Regions from separate parts of the Klebsiella terrigena genome, predicted to be linked through region 2. Evidence: predicted binding sites of a transcription regulator. Region 2 holds the regulator's gene; each other region holds the start of a gene.
The links. The regulator Fur, encoded in region 2, represses iron uptake genes when iron is present. The targets are predictions, from matches to a motif close to ATAATAATGAGAACNACTATCAA.
Positions count from the first base shown of each region.

Region 1 (5,962 bases), 480 kb from region 2:
TGCGCGGCCGGCAGGTGGGTAAAGCCCTCGCGAAAACGCTGGACGCGCCCGCCTTCCTGATCGACCGCGATCGCCAGATGATTGTGCGAAGCTTCGCGGATCTGACGCACCAACTCGCGCAGCTGCGCCGGATCGTGATAGTTGCGGGTGAAGAGAATCAGCCCGCCAACCAAAGGGTGCGCGAGGATCTCCCGCTCTTCCGCATCCAGTTCAAAACCTTCGACATCCAACATTACCGGACCCACACTGACCTCTCTTATATTATGTGTCTAACTGACGCCAGGCCGCATCTGCCAGGGCGATAAACTGCCGGTCGCCGGTTTGCTGCCAGCGACGCTCGTACCAGCCTGCCATGAGCATCAATACCCACGGGCGCCAGCGCTGAATTTGTCGCCACAGCTGACGTTCATTCATCTTCGCCAGCCGGGCATACTCCGCCGTCAGCCGTCGCTGCTGTGCAGAATCAATCCACACGGCGGCAAGCTCCAGCGCAATATCGCCGTCGCCGGCATATTCCCAGTCGATCAGCCGCAGCCCGCCCGCGGTATGAACCAGATTGCCCGCATGTACGTCCATATGCAGCGGCGCCAGGCGCAGCGGCTGGGGCTCTCCGCGGCGTAGCAGACGCTTATACCAGCGCAGCCATAGCGGGGTTCGTCGCGAGCGATCGCTCTGCTGCCAGTAGCGTTCCAGCAGCGGCGCCAGCGCGATACGCCAGCCCAGGCACGGCTGCTGGTGCAGATGATACAGCACCCCGGCCAGCTGCGGGCACGGCGGCAGCGCGCTTTTCATTTCACCGACGCAGTATTCCACCACCATCCAGCGCGGGGAGTAAAAAATCGGCGACGGCGCAAGCGTATCCGGCATCCGGGATAACGCGCGATATTGACGAAGGAAATCGCTGGCGGGGGCGGCAGGATCGTGCGGCTGGCGTAATACCAGCCGCCGGGTGCCGTCGCTGACGATGCAGCTACCGCCGCTCAGACCGGCAAAGGCCGGATCGTCGAGCGGCGAATAGCGGGGGAAAAAGCGCGACAATAGCTCATCGCGCGTTAGCTTACTGTTGCTGAACTGCACCTTTACCTGACCAAATAATCTCGCCGGTTTGTACCAGCATCAGCTGCATCTTCAGCTCAGGTGAGTTGACGTTGCCGGTGGCATTAGAGTAGAGCACGTACTGGGCGCCAACGGTGCGCGCAATGCCCATCGCTTTGCTGCGGCTGCCGAGGCTATCCTGCGGTGACAGGCCAAGCTGCTGTTTCGCCACGCCGAGCTGCTGCTGCGAGACCAGCGTAAACTTGCCGTTTCCCGTCAGCGCATTGCGCAGGGCCTCGGTCGCCTCACCCGCGTTCAGCGTACCGTTCGTGCGGTTATTGACGCTATCGACCAGCAGAATACTGCCCGCGTTCACGCCGCCCGCCTGCAGCATCTGCCCGACCATCGGCTGTACCGCACCGCTCCAGTCATAGTGGCGAACGCGCGGGGTTGGCTGAGTCGGCTGCTGTTCATGCTCAATCGGACCCGGCTGCGCCGGCACTGCCGGAATGCCCGGCACCGTTGGTACCGTAGGCTGAGCGGGCTGCTCCGGTTTCGGCTGCGCCTCCCCTACCGGCGCGGGCTCCTGACGCTGCCCAACGCACCCGGCAAGGAATATCGCCAGTGCTGTGATCAACGCATAGCGACACATTTTAATCATCACAATTACCTCTTACAGATAAAGATAGAGTCGGGCCTTATGCGCCCCCAAAATATTTGCGCTACCGTAAAGCGTCACGGATGAGCGTGCGGGCACCGTTATGCTGCGTGCCGGCTCCAGCGGGTGCATCTCCAGCCCTCTGGCGTCATACCAGAAAAAGCGGTAATGCACGACGATCGGCTCCTGGCGTTCGTTGAACAGCTTTGAGGTCGCGGTGGCCTGAATCTCTGAGGCGGTGACCTCAGGCGCATCGGCGCTGATACCTGCGGCTAAGACGTTAGATTCCATCACCAGCGTCTGCTGCTCTCCCACCGGAATTTCCGCGTGAGAACCGCAGCCGGCCAGCAGCGCCGCCGCCAGAAGAGTGCCGAAATGAGCTGCGCGCATTGATTAGCCTTTGTGAGCCAGCATGGGACCCAGCGGGCGACCGCCCAGCAGGTGCATATGGATATGGTAGACTTCCTGGCCGCCGTGGCGGTTACAGTTGACGATCAGGCGATAGCCGTCGTCGGCAAGACCTTCATCACGCGCAATTTTCGCCGCGACGGTCATCATGCGACCCAGCGCCAGCTCGTGCTCCGTGGTGACGTCGTTGACGGTAGGAATCAGGATATTGGGGATAATCAGAATATGGGTCGGCGCCTGCGGAGAAATATCGCGAAAGGCAGTAACAAGCTCATCCTGATAAACAATATCCGACGGGATCTCCCGGCGAATGATTTTGCTAAAAATCGTTTCTTCTGCCATGACTGATTCCTTATTAATTTTTATACCGTGCTCTGGCCTGCCTCTGCAGATAAACGCGGATGCACAGGATTCGTCTAAGAGTATGAGCGAGTTACTCCCCCTCTTTCAACCCGAATGCACTTTTTCTTACGCGGCGGCGGACTTAGCTGATGACGGATTAAGCATATCCCTGATTCTGTCCCGGCACCGCCGTCGATAAAGCGCCTTTTTGCCCCCCTTCTTACGTCTGTTTACACATTAAATATAAATGCGTATATTTCTCATTTGTATTAACAACATGGACGCACCGCACTTCGGGAATGATTCGACCGCGGCCACAGAGCCCCGGCGTATAACGACAGTCTCCTCATTAAGGGTTAATCATGTCTTTCACTACCATCTCACGGGACGGCCGCCGCGCGCCGTCTCTTCTTGCCGTCGGTATTGCGTTAGCGCTCTACCCCACCCTCGGCCTTGCCGCCGACGCGACCGACGACACCATCATTGTAGAAGGAGCAACGCCAGCCGGCACCGACGAACAGCGGCAGGATTACAGCGTTAAAACCACCACCGCCGGAACAAAAATGCTGATGACCCAGCGCGATATTCCGCAGTCGGTCAGCATCATCAGCGAGCAGCGGATGCAGGATCAGCAGCTGCAAACCCTCGGCGACGTGATGGATAATACCCTCGGGATCAGCCGGAGCCAGGCGGACTCCGATCGCAGCAGCTATTATTCCCGCGGCTTTCAGATAGACAACTATATGGTCGACGGCATTCCGACCTGGTTTGAGTCCCGCTGGAACCTCGGCGACGCGCTCTCCGATACCGCGCTTTTTGAGCGGGTCGAGGTCGTACGCGGCGCCAACGGCCTGCTGACCGGGACGGGCAACCCCTCCGCATCGATCAACATGATCCGCAAGCATGCCACCAGCCGCGAGTTTACCGGCAATATCTCCACCGAGTACGGCAGCTGGAACAAGCAGCGCTACGTCGCCGATATGCAGAGCCCGCTGACCGAGGACGGTAACGTGCGGGCGCGTATTGTCGCCGGCTATCAGAATAATGACTCCTGGCTCGATCGCTACAACAGCGAAAAAACGTTCTTCTCCGGCATTCTCGATGCCGACCTCGGCAGCGCAACCAGCCTCTCCGCCGGCTACGAGTATCAGCGTATCGACGTCAATAGCCCAACCTGGGGCGGCCTGCCGCGCTGGAACACCGACGGCAGCAAGAACCACTACGATCGCGCCCACAGCACCGCGCCGGACTGGGCCTATAACGATAAAGAGTTCAACAAAGTCTTCGTTACGCTGAAACAGCGCTTTACCGATACCTGGCAGGCGACCATGACGGCAACCCACTCCGAGGTCAAATTCGACAGCAAAATGATGTACGTCGACGCGTACGTTAACAAAGAGACGGGAATGCTGGTCGGCCCCTACGCCAGCTATGGGCCGGGCTACGATTACGTTGGCGGAACGGGCTGGAACAGCGGCAAACGTAAAGTCGATGCCGTGGATCTGTTTACCGACGGCGGCTTCGATCTTTTCGGCCGCCAGCATAACCTGATGATCGGCGGCAGCTACAGCAAGCAGAACAACCGCTACCTTAGCTCCTGGGCAAACGTATTCCCGGATGAGATCGGCAGCTTCTCTGGCTTCAATGCGGCTAACTTCCCTGAAACCAACTGGGGCCCGCAAAGCCTCGCCCAGGACGACACCACGCGGATGAAGTCCCTGTACGCCGCGACGCGCTTCTCGCTGGCCGATCCGCTGCACTTAATTCTTGGCGTTCGCTATACCAACTGGCGTATCGACACCCTCTCCTACAGCATGGAGAAAAACCATACGACGCCGTACGCGGGCCTGGTTTACGACATCGATGATAACTGGTCGACCTACGCCAGCTACACCTCCGTCTTCCAGCCGCAGGATAAGCGCGACAGCTCCGGGAAATATCTGACGCCGATCACCGGAAATAACTATGAGCTTGGTCTGAAGTCGGACTGGATGAACAGCCGCCTAACCACCACCCTGGCGATTTTCCGTATCGAACAGGACAACCTGGCGCAGTCTACCGGTACGCCGATTGCCGGCAGCAACGGCGAAACGGCCTACAGAACGGCGGACGGCACGGTCAGTAAAGGAGTTGAGTTCGAGATTAACGGCGCCTTAACGGATAACTGGCAGATGACCTTCGGGGCCACGCGCTACGTTGCGGAAGATAACGAAGGCAAGGCGGTGAACCCCAACCTGCCGCGCACCAGCGTCAAGCTGTTCACCCGCTACCGTCTGCCGGCAATGCCCGAGCTGACCGTTGGCGGCGGCGTGAACTGGCAAAACCGCGTTTATACCGACACCGTGACCCCGTACGGCACCTTCCGCGCCGAGCAGGGCAGCTACGCGCTGGTGGACCTGTTCAGCCGCTACCAGGTCACCAAAAACTTCGCCTTACAGGGCAATATTAATAACCTGTTCGATAAAACCTACGACACCAACGTCGAAGGGTCGGTGGTTTACGGCGAGCCGCGCAACTTCAGCATCACCGCCAGCTACCAGTTCTGATTTATCCTCAGCGCTGACCAGCAGAACCCAGGGAGCCAGCCGGCTCCCTTTTTACTCGCTTAAGCCAATAAAAAAGGCAGCCATTCGGCTGCCTTAGTCTCCCCACATCACAACTTAGTTGGCGCGGATGTACTCGTCCATTTCAGTTTTCAGGTTATCGGATTTAGTCCCGAAGATCGCCTGAACGCCTGAACCTGCAACGACCACACCGGCAGCACCCAGTTTTTTCAGGCCAGCCTGATCAACTTTCGCTACGTCAGCAACGCTAACGCGCAGACGGGTGATGCACGCATCAAGGTTAGTGATGTTTTCTTTACCGCCGAACGCCGCGATCAGAGCCGGAGCCATTTCGCTGGTGGTGCCCACTTTGCTGTCTTCGGTTGAATCTTCACGACCCGGAGTTTTCAGGTCCAGTGCTTTAATCAGCACGCGGAAGACAACGTAGTACACGATCGCATAGCAAATACCGACAATCGGGAACAGCCATAGCTTGCTGCTGTTACCGGACAGGACGATAAAGTCGATCAGGCCGTGAGAGAACGATGTACCGTCACGCATACCCAGCAGGATACAGATCGGGAATGCCAGACCTGCAAGAATTGCGTGGATAACGTAGAGGATCGGCGCAACGAACATGAAGGAGAACTCGATCGGCTCGGTAATACCGGTCAGGAACGAGGTCAGCGCTGCGGAGATCATGATACCGCCCACTTTTGCGCGGTTTTCCGGTTTAGCGGAGTGCCAGATAGCGATAGCCGCAGCCGGCAGGCCGTACATTTTGAACAGGAAGCCGCCGGACAGTTTGCCCGCAGTCGGGTCGCCTGCCATGTAGCGCGGGATATCGCCGTGGAAGACCTGACCTGCCGCGTTGGTGTATTCACCAATCTGCATCTGGAATGGAACGTTCCAGATGTGGTGCAGGCCAAACGGTACCAGGCAGCGTTCAATGAAGCCGTAGATACCGAACGCCACA
Region 1 is NZ_CP050508.1:3,562,215-3,568,176, forward strand. It holds gene nagZ (beta-N-acetylhexosaminidase) at 1-233, opposite strand, end outside; gene thiK (thiamine kinase) at 262-1,077, opposite strand; gene lpoB (penicillin-binding protein activator LpoB) at 1,058-1,687, opposite strand; gene HCK03_RS16765 (YcfL family putative periplasmic lipoprotein) at 1,709-2,083, opposite strand; gene hinT (purine nucleoside phosphoramidase) at 2,087-2,443, opposite strand; gene fhuE (ferric-rhodotorulic acid/ferric-coprogen receptor FhuE) at 2,806-4,989, shown strand; gene ptsG (PTS glucose transporter subunit IIBC) at 5,104-5,962, opposite strand, start outside.
Region 1: fhuE (ferric-rhodotorulic acid/ferric-coprogen receptor FhuE) is a predicted target of Fur. The motif match lies at 2,691-2,713, and genes of this name have one in related genera.

Region 2 (5,962 bases):
ACCGGCGTATCGTAACGGATTTGCACGCCCAGCCTTTCCGCGCTGCGGTAGTAGGCATTCATCAGGGCCTTGCCTCCACCCATAAAAAAGGCATTGGTGCGCGCCACGTGCAGCGCTCCGGAGAGGGGAGGCTGAAAGTTAACGCCGTGCTGGCGCATCCAGTCACGGCAGCGTGAAGAGGTACGGATTACCAGACGCGCCAGCGCTTCATTGGTATTCCCTTCGGTGACTCGCCAGAGATCTTGCCAGAACTCCTCTTCGGTATAGCTATCCACTAGCACATCCTGCGGCGCATCGTGCATGCAGCGCAGATTGCGGGTATGTTGGGAATTTCCCCCGCGCCATTCGCGAGGGGCTGCCTCCAGCAACAGCACCGACGCGCCTGCTTCGCGGGCGGTTAAAGCGGAACATAACGCAGCATTGCCTCCGCCAATCACCAGTACATCAACCATCGTAGACTCCATTACTCTTTAACTAATTGTTAAATTTGTAATTGGAATGTATACGCTGGGGCTGTGCGGGCGCTATGCTGCGTAGCTAAAGAGGGCTTTAGTTAGCGTAAAGGGTGGCTCCCGGCCAGCTGCCTGCATCCACCAGTTGGCGCATGACTTTGCTAAGCACCACGCGGGCGGCAAGACCTGCCGGGGTGAGCTCATCGTCAGACAGGCTAACCAAAAAGTTGGGGCGACTGAGTATCGGGTTGTGGACGCCGATCACTCTCAGCGCTTCTTTATCAAGATGGGAAATGGCGGCCCCGGGCTGCAGGGTGGCCCCAAGACCGCTGCGCACGGCGCGCATCAGTAGAGTCAGGCCATCAATTTCAGCGGCAATATCCAGCTTGATGGCGTGTTCCTGGCCGATCGCCTCCAGCCTGCCACGCAGGCCGTGGCCCTGGCTGGGCATAATCAAGGGAATGTTTGCCAGCTGAGAGGGGGAGATGGCGTCGTCGGCGATATCGGCCAGTACGGCGTAGGTGCCAATCAAAAATAGCCGTTCTTCGAGGATCGGTCTGGCGCTCCAGCGCAGGATTTTCTCCTTCTGGAAAACGACGGCTAAATCAATCTGGCGGGTGTTGATCATCCGCTCCAGGTTGCCGGAGAGACTTTCCACGACGTGCAGACGAACATCGGCATAGCTTTCCCGCATCGCGTTAATAAAGGGCATCCCCAGTATCGACGCGGTGCTGGGTGCCATGCCGACGCTGACGTGCCCGGACAGGCGAGCTTCGCGGGCAGCCAGGATCGCATCATCGGCATGGCGTAGCGCCAGCTGCGCCTGAAAGTAAAAGGCCAGGCCGGCGCTGGTGGGCGTGACGCCGCGCGAGGTACGCTGGAGCAGGCGAATCGAGAGTTCACTTTCCAGGCGCGTCATTTGCTGACTGAGCGCTGAGACGCCAATATTGAGATCCAGCGCGGCGCTGCCCATGCTGCCGGTTTCCACAATACGAACGAAGTAACGTAGCTGACGAAGTTCCATGTCGATTCTCGGGGTCAGGCGGGAAGGGATTTTACATTAAAGCAACATCGCGGAGGAGGGAATATGGCGCGGCGAATTCAGCGTATAAAAAAAGCCAACCGTCCGGTTGGCTTTCCTGCTGGCATCATATTACTTGGGGTCGTGCGCGTGTTCATTTTCGCGGCAGTCGCCTTCAGCACAGTGACCGTACAGGTACAGGCTGTGGTTGGTCAGGCGGATACCGTGACGGTGGGCAATTTCACGCTGACGCGCTTCGATAGAGTCATCGCTGAATTCGATCACTTTGCCACAATCGAGGCAAATCAGGTGATCGTGATGATGCTGCTGTGTCAGTTCGAAAACGGATTTACCGCCTTCAAAATTATGGCGGGTAACAATGCCGGCATCATCAAACTGGTTCAGTACGCGATAAACGGTAGCCAGACCGATCTCTTCCCCCATGTCGATCAGGCGTTTGTATAAATCTTCCGCGCTGACGTGATGGTTATCCGGCCCCTGCAGCACTTCCAGAATTTTTAATCGTGGAAGTGTGACTTTCAGGCCAGCCTTCTTCAATGCGGTATTGTTGTCAGTCATGCGGAATCTGTCCTGTTGCTAAACGATCTACTTCCATTAGCGGAAGTAATACAGAGAATCACCCGATGTAACGCGTCTCATTATAGAACTGCCATGATGAAATGAAAACCGCAAGCATCGAGCCTTGTATGCTGTCAAAAACGAGGCACACGCTACAAACTGTGTCACGTCTCCTCGTTAAATCAGAGGACATTGTACAGATATGTGATTAAAAGTTAAAAACTTGTAGCTATTAGTTTTATTGCTTTTACCTATTAATACGACGATACCCGAAGGTATCGCCGTTTAACCATCAGGCGTTTTTGATTTCTTCGAGATGCAGTTCTTCAGAAATCTGCTTAACCCATTTCTCAACGCGCTCGTTGGTCAGCTCAGGCTGACGGTCTTCATCGATAGCGAGACCGACGAAATGGTCGTCATCGGCGAGACCTTTAGAGGCTTCGAAATGGTAGCCCGCCGTTGGCCAGTGGCCGACGATGGTTGCACCGCGCGGTTCGATGATGTCGCGGATGGTTCCCAGCGCATCACAGAAGTATTCAGCATAGTCTTCCTGGTCACCGCAGCCAAACAGGGCGACCAGCTTACCGTTGAAGTCGACCTCTTCCAGCGTCGGGAAGAAATCATCCCAGTCACACTGCGCTTCACCGTAGTACCAGGTTGGGATGCCCAGCAGCAGAATGTCATGACCCTGCAGGTCTTCTTTGCTGCTTTTGGCAATGTCGTGAACATCAGCAACGTCTTTACCGAGCTGCTTTTGGATCATTTTTGCAATATTTTCGGTGTTGCCGGTGTCGCTGCCAAAAAAGATGCCGATGATTGCCATGAGTAAAATAACCTCTTGAAACTTAATGATGTGGTAGTGGCGTAATGCCCGCAGATAACGGCAATCATAGCAGAACAGGGAAGGGCGCGGAAACAGCAATCACACCCGACTGCACACTCTGCTACATGAAAGTGTTGTTTTTGAGGTTTCTCAGACTTTACCCTGGCTATGCAGGGCTGCCAGCTGGTTCATCAACATCTCTTCAATCAGATCGCTACGGTTCATATTGCGGGCATCAGCTAGCTCATTGAGCGCATCAACCGCTTCAGCGTTGAGCTTGAGCTCCACGCGCTTTAAACCGCGAACTTTGTCGCGTTTAAGCTGGTTGCGTTTATTGATGCGCAGCTGCTCGTCGCGCGAAAGCGGATTGGTCTTTGGTCTACCCGGGCGACGCTCGGTTGCGAACAAATCTAATGTCGTACGGTCCGTTTGTTCTTTTGCCATGATTCAGAGTGACTTCGGGGAAACGAGTTGTCGGGCCATTGCCGACACAGATAGCGCGCCATAATACATCAGGCGAACCGCTGCGCCAACGACCGCGGGCATTCTGCGGCGCGGTCGGGCAGTTTTTAGCCAGTTATGCCGCTAAAGAGGAGAGATATCGGCGAATTGCGCGCAGTACCGCCTCCGGTTTCTCCGCATGGACCCAATGGCCCGCGCCGGCAATCACGTGCGCGCGGGCCTGCGGGAACTGCGCCAGCAGCGCGTCGCGATACTCATCGGACACGTAGGGAGAGTTGCCGCCCGGGATAAACAGGACCGGATGCGGCCAGGCGGGAACCGGCTGCCAGCCAACGATATGGCTATATTGATCCCACAGGACCGGTACGTTAAACCGCCACTGGCCGTCAACGAAGGACTTCAGCAGGAACTGAATCACGCCCTCTTCCTGCAGGTGCTCGCGCATGACCACCGCCGCCTGCTGGCGGGTTGCGGCGCCGGCGGCGGTCACGGCGTTGATGGCGGCAAAGATTTCGTCGTGGCGGCGGACGTGATAATCCACCGGCGCGATATCGATAGCCACCAGGCCGTCGATGCGTTCCGGCGCGAGGGCGCTAAGCGCCATCACCGCTTTACCGCCCATTGAGTGGCCGATAAAGGTCGCTTTTTCCAGCTGCAGGTCGTCAAGGGTGTCGAGCAGATCCTGAGCCATCGCGGCGTAGGTCATCTGCGGATCGCGCGGGGAAAGACCGTGATTGCGCATATCAACCTGCAGGATATCGTAGTCGGCGACCAGGTCGCGTGCGAGGATACCCAGGTTATCAAGGCTGCCAAACAGACCGTGAACCAGGACGACAGGGGAATTATTGTGCGGATTTTGTGCAGATTGCGCGCGGCTATTTAATTTCATGGCAAAGTTCTTTTTTTCGCTCCGTCGGGTTAGGGTATTATGTTGGACATTCTGCCATCCGGCTGCAAGACCCAGAGCTATCTGAGTTTTACCGCCATCCTGGTTTGACGCTTTCCGCGGTTAGGATTTGTCCTTATAATCCTGACAACTTGTATTCAGAATAAGATATCGTACTGGATTAAGATGAAAACAATTGAAGTTGATGATGATCTCTATCGCTATATTGCCAGCCACACCCAGCATATTGGTGAGAGTGCATCCGACATTTTACGGCGCATGCTGAAATTTTCCGCCGCTTCCCAGACTGCCACTGCCGTTGCGAAAGCCGCGCCGGCCCCGGCTCCGACCGCCGTTGTTGAGGTCAAGCCCGTTAACCCGGTGAAGGATAAAGTCCGCGCCGTGCGCGAACTGCTGTTATCTGATGAATACGCCGAGCAAAAGCGCGCGGTAAACCGTTTTATGCTGGTGCTGACGACGCTCTACTCGCTGGACAGCAAAGCGTTTGCTGCGGCCACCGAGTCTCTGCACGGGCGTACGCGAACCTATTTCGCTGAAGATGCCCGCATCCTGCTGAAAAGCGGCAATCAGACCAAGCCTAAGCAGGTCCCCGGCACGCCGTGGTGGGTGATCACCAATACCAATACTGGCCGTAAATGCAGCATGATTGAACATATCATGCAGTCAATGCAATTCCCTGCGGAGTTGATTGAGAAGGTTTGCGGCACGATCTAGCTTTATTCACCTTTGCATCAGAAGGATCAGGCAATGGCAATCGATAAGCGTGCGGGGCAGCCTGCACAACAGAGTGATTTGATTAACGTCGCCCAGCTGACTGCCCAGTACTATGTACTGAAGCCGGAAGCAGGCAACGCGGAGCATGCGGTGAAGTTCGGGACCTCTGGCCATCGCGGCAGCGCAGGTCGCCATAACTTCAACGAGCAGCATATTCTGGCGATTGCTCAGGCGATTGCGGAAGATCGCGCGAAGAACGGCATTACCGGTCCATGCTACGTCGGTAAGGATACCCACGCGCTCTCCGAGCCGGCCTTTATTTCCGTACTGGAAGTACTGGCGGCTAACGGTGTTGATGTGATCGTGCAGGAAAACAACGGCTTCACCCCGACGCCGGCGATTTCCAACGCCATTCTGGTGCACAACAAAAAGGGTGGTCCGCTGGCGGATGGCATCGTAATTACGCCGTCGCATAACCCGCCGGAAGATGGCGGTATCAAGTACAACCCGCCGAACGGCGGTCCGGCTGATACCAACGTCACCAAGGTGGTGGAGAACCGGGCTAACGAACTGCTGGCTTCCGGCCTGCAGGGCGTGAAGCGCATCTCCCTCGATGCCGCTCTGGCCTCCGGCCACGTGAAAGAGCAGGATCTGGTTCAGCCGTTTATTGAAGGTCTGGCCGATATCGTCGATATGGCGGCGATTCAAAAAGCGGGCCTTAAGCTTGGCGTCGATCCGCTGGGCGGCTCCGGGATTGAATACTGGAAACGCATCGCCGAGTACTACAAGCTGAATCTGACCATCGTTAACGATCATGTCGATCAAACCTTCCGCTTTATGCACCTGGATAAAGACGGCGCTATCCGTATGGACTGCTCGTCCGAGTGCGCGATGGCCGGCCTGCTGGCGCTGCGCGACAAGTTTGATCTGGCCTTCGCCAACGATCCGGATTACGACCGTCACGGCATCGTAACCCCGGCCGGACTGATGAACCCGAACCACTA
Region 2 is NZ_CP050508.1:4,042,647-4,048,608, reverse strand. It holds gene tcuA (FAD-dependent tricarballylate dehydrogenase TcuA) at 1-452, opposite strand, end outside; gene tcuR (tricarballylate utilization LysR family transcriptional regulator TcuR) at 550-1,476, opposite strand; gene fur (ferric iron uptake transcriptional regulator) at 1,606-2,052, opposite strand; gene fldA (flavodoxin FldA) at 2,345-2,875, opposite strand; gene ybfE (LexA regulated protein) at 3,026-3,319, opposite strand; gene ybfF (esterase) at 3,453-4,226, opposite strand; gene seqA (replication initiation negative regulator SeqA) at 4,410-4,958, shown strand; gene pgm (phosphoglucomutase (alpha-D-glucose-1,6-bisphosphate-dependent)) at 4,992-5,962, shown strand, end outside.

Region 3 (5,962 bases), 420 kb from region 2:
TTATAGGCGGTAATCGCTTCGCCGAGGCTCAGCAGCGCGTCGGCTTTCGCCGCGTCTTGGGTGGCCGCACCGGTGACAATCAGCTTCCCTTTCGGGTTAGTCAGCAGGCCGCAGGTCATATCGTATTCGCCCGGCTGCAGGTTAGCCGTCAGCTTTTGCGTAAAGCCCGGCGCAATGTTTTCGCGCTCTTCCACGACCATCACGCCTTTAAGGATCTCCCACTCCAGCGCCTTCTGACTGTGGTTCTGAATGATGAACTGCGTTTTACCCGCTTTCACGGTCACGTTCATCGGTTCACACTGCTTGTCATTAACGGTCACTTTTACCTGCGGAATATCCGCAGCCTGGACGCAAAAGGCGGAGCTGAACAACGCTGCGACGGCAAGCTGCAGCGCATTACGGCGAAAATGAGTCATTATGATCATCCCTTTCGGTAAGTATGTTGTAACGATATATCCTGCGGCGCCCTACTTAAGCGGAGCGGTACGCGAGGCTGCTGGATTGCTACGCGGCGGCAGCGCAAACAGCACCAGCGCCGGAATCAAATAGATAAAGTACACCGCCACTTCGCTGACGGTCGGCGCTTCCTGATAGCCAAAGATGCCTTCAAGCAGCGTACCGAACAGGCTGTGCGTCGACAGCACGCCGCTCAGATCGAACGCCACGTCCTGGAAGTGGTTCCACAGCCCGGCCTCGTGAAAGGCGCGAATGGCGCCGGCGGCAAGGCCCGCGGCGACCAGCAGGATGAACAGGCTGGTCCACTTGAAGAACGCGCCGAGGTTAAGGCGGATGCCGCCCCAGTACAGCAGGAAACCGAGGACGACTGCGGTGGCGAGGCCAAGTATCGCGCCCAGCGGCGGCCAGATACCGACATCCTGCTGGAACGCCGCCAGCAGGAAAAATACCGACTCCAGCCCTTCGCGCGCGACGGCAAAAAAGACCATCATCACCAGCGCCCAGCCGTGGTTGTTACCGCGCTGCAGGGCGTTATCCACCGCCTGCTCCAGCTGCTGCTTCACGTTGCGCGACACCTTGCGCATCCAGAACACCATCCAGGTCAGGATAAAGACCGCGACCAGCGCCACGATGCCCTCAAACAGCTCCTGTTCACGCTGCGGAAATTCGCCGGTTGTTTCGTTGATAAAGGTCCCCAGGCCGAGGCACAGCGCCGCCGCGAGGAACACCCCAATCCACATTACGCCAATCCAGTTTCCACGCTGAGTGCGTTTCAGATAGCTGGCGATCAGGCTGACAATCAGCGCGGCCTCCAGGCCTTCACGTAACATGATGAGAAATGGAACAAACATGCAGACATCCTTAAATGTGAGCCGCAGTCAACGGATGCAAAGATAGGTAAATATTTCTGATAGTGATTATCATTACAATAATCAGAAACACAAGTGAAATGTGTAGAGAATGATGACGAGGTGTAAATTAATCGCTGGAAAATAATTACTTAGGCAAGTATTCGCCTGTGCCAGCGGCGAAGAACAGGATCGACGGTTTTTTCGCAGCAGATATTTACCGGGCGTAGCGGCTGTGGCTAAATAGCGGCCTTATTTATCTGCGAAAAGAATAATATGACTCAGTTTTTACACTTCCTGCTGGCGCTGGTGGTTATCCTCGGCCTTGCCTGGCTTGCCAGCTATGACCGACAAAAAATCCGCTTTCGCTATATTATCCAGTTAATTGTTATTGAAATTGCCCTGGCTTTCTTTTTTCTCCACGCCGAAAGCGGCCTGTGGATAGTTAAAAATATCTCCGGCTTTTTCACCTCATTACTCGGCTTTGCCGCTGAGGGCACCAACTTTGTATTTGGCGGCATGAGTGAAAAAGGCCTGGCCTTTATTTTCCTCGGCGTGCTGTGCCCGATTGTCTTTATCTCCGCGCTGATTGGTATTCTCCAGCACTGGCGCATTCTGCCCATTTTCATTCGCGTCATTGGCACCCTGCTGTCAAAGGTCAACGGCATGGGCAAGCTCGAATCCTTTAACGCCGTCAGCTCGCTGATCCTCGGACAGTCGGAAAACTTCATTGCCTATAAGGGCGTGCTCGGCGATCTCTCCTCTCGCCGGCTGTTCACCATGGCCGCCACCGCGATGTCGACGGTGTCGCTGTCGATTGTTGGCGCCTATATGAGCATGCTGGACGCGAAATACGTCGTCGCGGCGCTGATCCTCAATATGTTCAGCACCTTTATTGTGCTGTCCATTATTAACCCGACGCGACCGGGCAGCGAAGAAGAGATTAAGCTGGAGAAGCTGCATGAGTCGCAGAGCTTCTTTGAAATGCTGGGCGAATATATTCTGGCTGGCTTCAAGGTTGCGATGATTATTCTGGCAATGCTGATGGGCTTTATTGCCTTAATCAGCGCCGTTAACGCCCTCTTCGCTACCGTATTTGGCCTCAGCTTCCAGCAGATTCTGGGCTACGTCTTTTACCCGCTGGCGTGGCTGATCGGTATTCCGCTCAGCGATGCGCTGAACGCCGGGAGTATTATGGCGACCAAGCTGGTGGCCAACGAGTTTGTCGCGATGATCGAGCTGCAGAAAATTGCCGCCGGCATGACGCCGCGCGGGCTGGGCATTCTGTCGGTCTTCCTGGTCTCTTTTGCTAACTTTGCCTCGATTGGCATTATCGCCGGCGCCATTAAGGGGCTTAACGAGCCGCAGGGCAACATTGTTTCCCGCTTCGGCCTGCGCCTGGTCTACGGTGCGACGCTGGTCAGCCTGCTCTCCGCCAGCTTCGCCGGTCTGGTGCTGTAAGCGCGAGCTTGCGCCGCGAATATCGCCGCAATTAAGGCGGGGCATCGCCCCGCCTTTTCTTAAGCAAGAAGCCTTATTCAGCAATAACGCTTATTTAGAAATGAACGCAAACCTGGCGATCGACGCGCATCACCGACTCCTGGGCGAAGCGCGACTTATAGATCGTGCGCAGCGCCTCAATCCCCTCTTCGCTCTTCGCATCTTTCCCGTGGATCAGCATCAGCGCCTTGCTCTGCTCGCGCGCCACGCTCCCGTCGTTACCCAGCCACTGGCCCCGGGCGTCAAATACCGTCAGGCCGTCGCGAAAGCGCGGGGTGACGTCGCGGTCAACAAACTGCTGCCACTCCGCGGGGGTGATATCTTTACCCGCCGGACGGCTGAGGCCAAAGTACAGCGTGGTCTGCTCCATGGAATTGTCCGCCGGGCAGGCGCCGGCAGCCGGCGCTGAAACGGTCGTTTTGGCTGGTGCCACGCAGCCGCCAAGCAGCCCTGCCAGCACCAGCGCCATTGCACCCTGTCTGAAACTCATATTGCTATCCTCATTGTTATTTGTGCTCAGATATCAGCGTATTTTCAGAGAATTAGCAAGAGGGTTCCCGTCGGTCTCGGTCCGGCTGCGGCGAACCGCGGAGACAAAAAAGCCCGCCGGAGGCGGGCTTTAGCAGAAAGCCTATGCTTACTCTGCGGTCGCGCGGACCGGCGGCGCGGAGTGATAGTGGGCGTCGGCCTCGGCAAAACGCTGCTGCATGGATGCCGAAGGCGCTTTGCTCAGCAGGCTGAAGACCACAATCCCGAGGCTGCCAAAGATGAAGCCAGGGATGATTTCGTACAGGCCAAGCCAGCCAAACTGTTTCCAGACGATAACGGTCAGCGCGCCGATAACCATACCGGCCAGCGCGCCGTTGCGGGTCATGCGTGACCACATAACGGAGAACAGCACCACCGGACCGAAGGCCGCACCGAAGCCCGCCCACGCGTAGCTCACCAGGCCCAGCACGCGGTTGTCCGGATTGGCCGCCAGCGCGATAGCAATCAGCGCCACCACCAGCACCATCATCCGACCCACCCACACCAGCTCTTTCTGCCCGGCGTTCTTGCGCAGGAATGCCTTATACAAATCCTCGGTGATCGCGCTGGAACAGACCAGCAGCTGGCAGCTCAGGGTTGACATCACCGCCGCCAGAATCGCCGACAGCAGGATACCGGCAATCCACGGGTTAAACAGGATTTGCGCCAGTTCAATAAACACGCGCTCGGAGTTCTGATTTACCGCCCCGGCCAGCGCCGGGTTGTTGTTAAACCACGCGATGCCGAAGAAGCCAACCGCCACGGCGCCCGCCAGGCAGAAGATCATCCAGGTCATGCTGATACGGCGAGCGTGGACGATGCTGTGATGGGAGTCCGCCGCCATAAAGCGAGCCAGAATATGCGGTTGACCAAAGTAGCCCAGCCCCCAGCCCATCAGCGAGATAATGGCGACGAAATTAAGCCCCTTCAGCATATCGACGTTTTCAATGCTCTTTTGCTTAATCACCTCCAGCGAATCGCCGAAGCCGCCGACGGAAATAATCACCATCACCGGCGTCAGGATCAGCGCGAAAATCATCAGGCTGGCCTGCACGGTATCGGTCCAGCTTACCGCGAGGAATCCGCCGACGAAGGTATAAATAATCGTCGCGGCAGCACCGGCCCACAGCGCCGTTTCGTAGCTCATGCCAAAGGTGCTTTCAAACAGACGCGCACCGGCAACGATGCCGGAGGCACAATAAATAGTGAAGAACAGTAAAATAACCAGCGCGGAGATAATACGCAGCACCCGGCTTTTATCTTCAAAGCGGCCGGTGAAATAGTCCGGCAGGGTCAGCGCGTTATTATTCACCTCGGTATGAACACGCAGGCGACCGGCTACCAGCTTCCAGTTAACCCACGCCCCCAGCGTCAGGCCGATGGCAATCCAGCTCTCGGAAATACCGGAAAGAAATATGGCTCCCGGCAGCCCCATCAGCAGCCAGCCGCTCATATCCGAGGCTCCAGCGGACAGCGCGGTCACGAAGGGACCGAGGCTACGGCCACCGAGAATATAATCATCGAAGTTCTTCGTCGAACGCCAGGCAATAAACCCGATCAGTACCATGCCAAATATATAAATAGTAAAAGTCACCAACATCGGGGTGCTAATAGCCATGCAAATCTCCAGATTTTTTGTCGACAGCGTCCAGATTTGTCGTTTTATTCCACTACCGGAACGGGGTAATGGCACAATGGTTGTATTGGGCGACCGTATCCTGACGGAAGCTGCGGTTTTTCACAAACGATTTAACACAGCATTTACACTAATTCCGCCGATGACCAAACCTCATTTTGTTATAGGTTGCACTTCCTCACGTTTTTATTGGTTGCACCTTGTAAAACTGTTAACTAACGCAGGTAAATATGCCTTTAAATAAAGGTTAAATTACCGCTAATCCCATCATTAAATTTAACAACAAACCCATTTTTCAGCCTGACCCACAAGTTGCGATTAACAAGGTTGCACAAAGTTGCAACATAGTAGATATTCCTACGCAACCGCATAACCGCACAGAAGCTCAGCTCGCCGAATCATGCCGCCACAATACGGGTCGGGTCATGGATGAAGCGAATGACCAATAACAGGAGTTCATGACATGGGCACCACCACCATGGGCGTTAAACTTGACGAAGCTACGCGCGAACGCATCAAGTCCGCCGCCAGCCGTATCGACCGCACGCCGCACTGGCTAATTAAGCAGGCGATTTTCAACTATCTGGAAAAGCTGGAGAATGATGAATCGCTGCCCGAGCTTCCGGCACTGCTCTCCGGCGCGGCCAACGAAAGCGACGAAGCGGGTCCGCTGAGCGAAGAGCCGTACCAGCCGTTCCTTGAATTTGCCGAGCAGATCCTGCCGCAGTCGGTGGCGCGGGCGGACATTACCGCCGCTTATCGCCGCGCCGAAACCGACGCCGTGCCGATGCTCCTCGAGCAGGCCCGCCTGCCGCAGGCGCTGGGCGAACAGGCGCACAAGCTCGCCTGGACGCTGGCGGAAAAGCTGCGCAATCAAAAAAACGCCAGCGGGCGCGCCGGGATGGTGCAGAGCCTGCTGCAGGAGTTCTCCCTCTCCTCGCAGGAGGGCGTGGCGCTGATGTGCCTCGCGGAGGCGCTGCTGCGTATTCCGGAT
Region 3 is NZ_CP050508.1:3,620,755-3,626,716, forward strand. It holds gene efeO (iron uptake system protein EfeO) at 1-419, opposite strand, end outside; gene efeU (iron uptake transporter permease EfeU) at 468-1,307, opposite strand; gene HCK03_RS17055 (NupC/NupG family nucleoside CNT transporter) at 1,581-2,765, shown strand; gene HCK03_RS17060 (DUF3574 domain-containing protein) at 2,860-3,294, opposite strand; gene putP (sodium/proline symporter PutP) at 3,442-4,950, opposite strand; gene putA (trifunctional transcriptional regulator/proline dehydrogenase/L-glutamate gamma-semialdehyde dehydrogenase) at 5,432-5,962, shown strand, end outside.
Region 3: efeU (iron uptake transporter permease EfeU) is a predicted target of Fur. The motif match lies at 1,364-1,386, and genes of this name have one in related genera.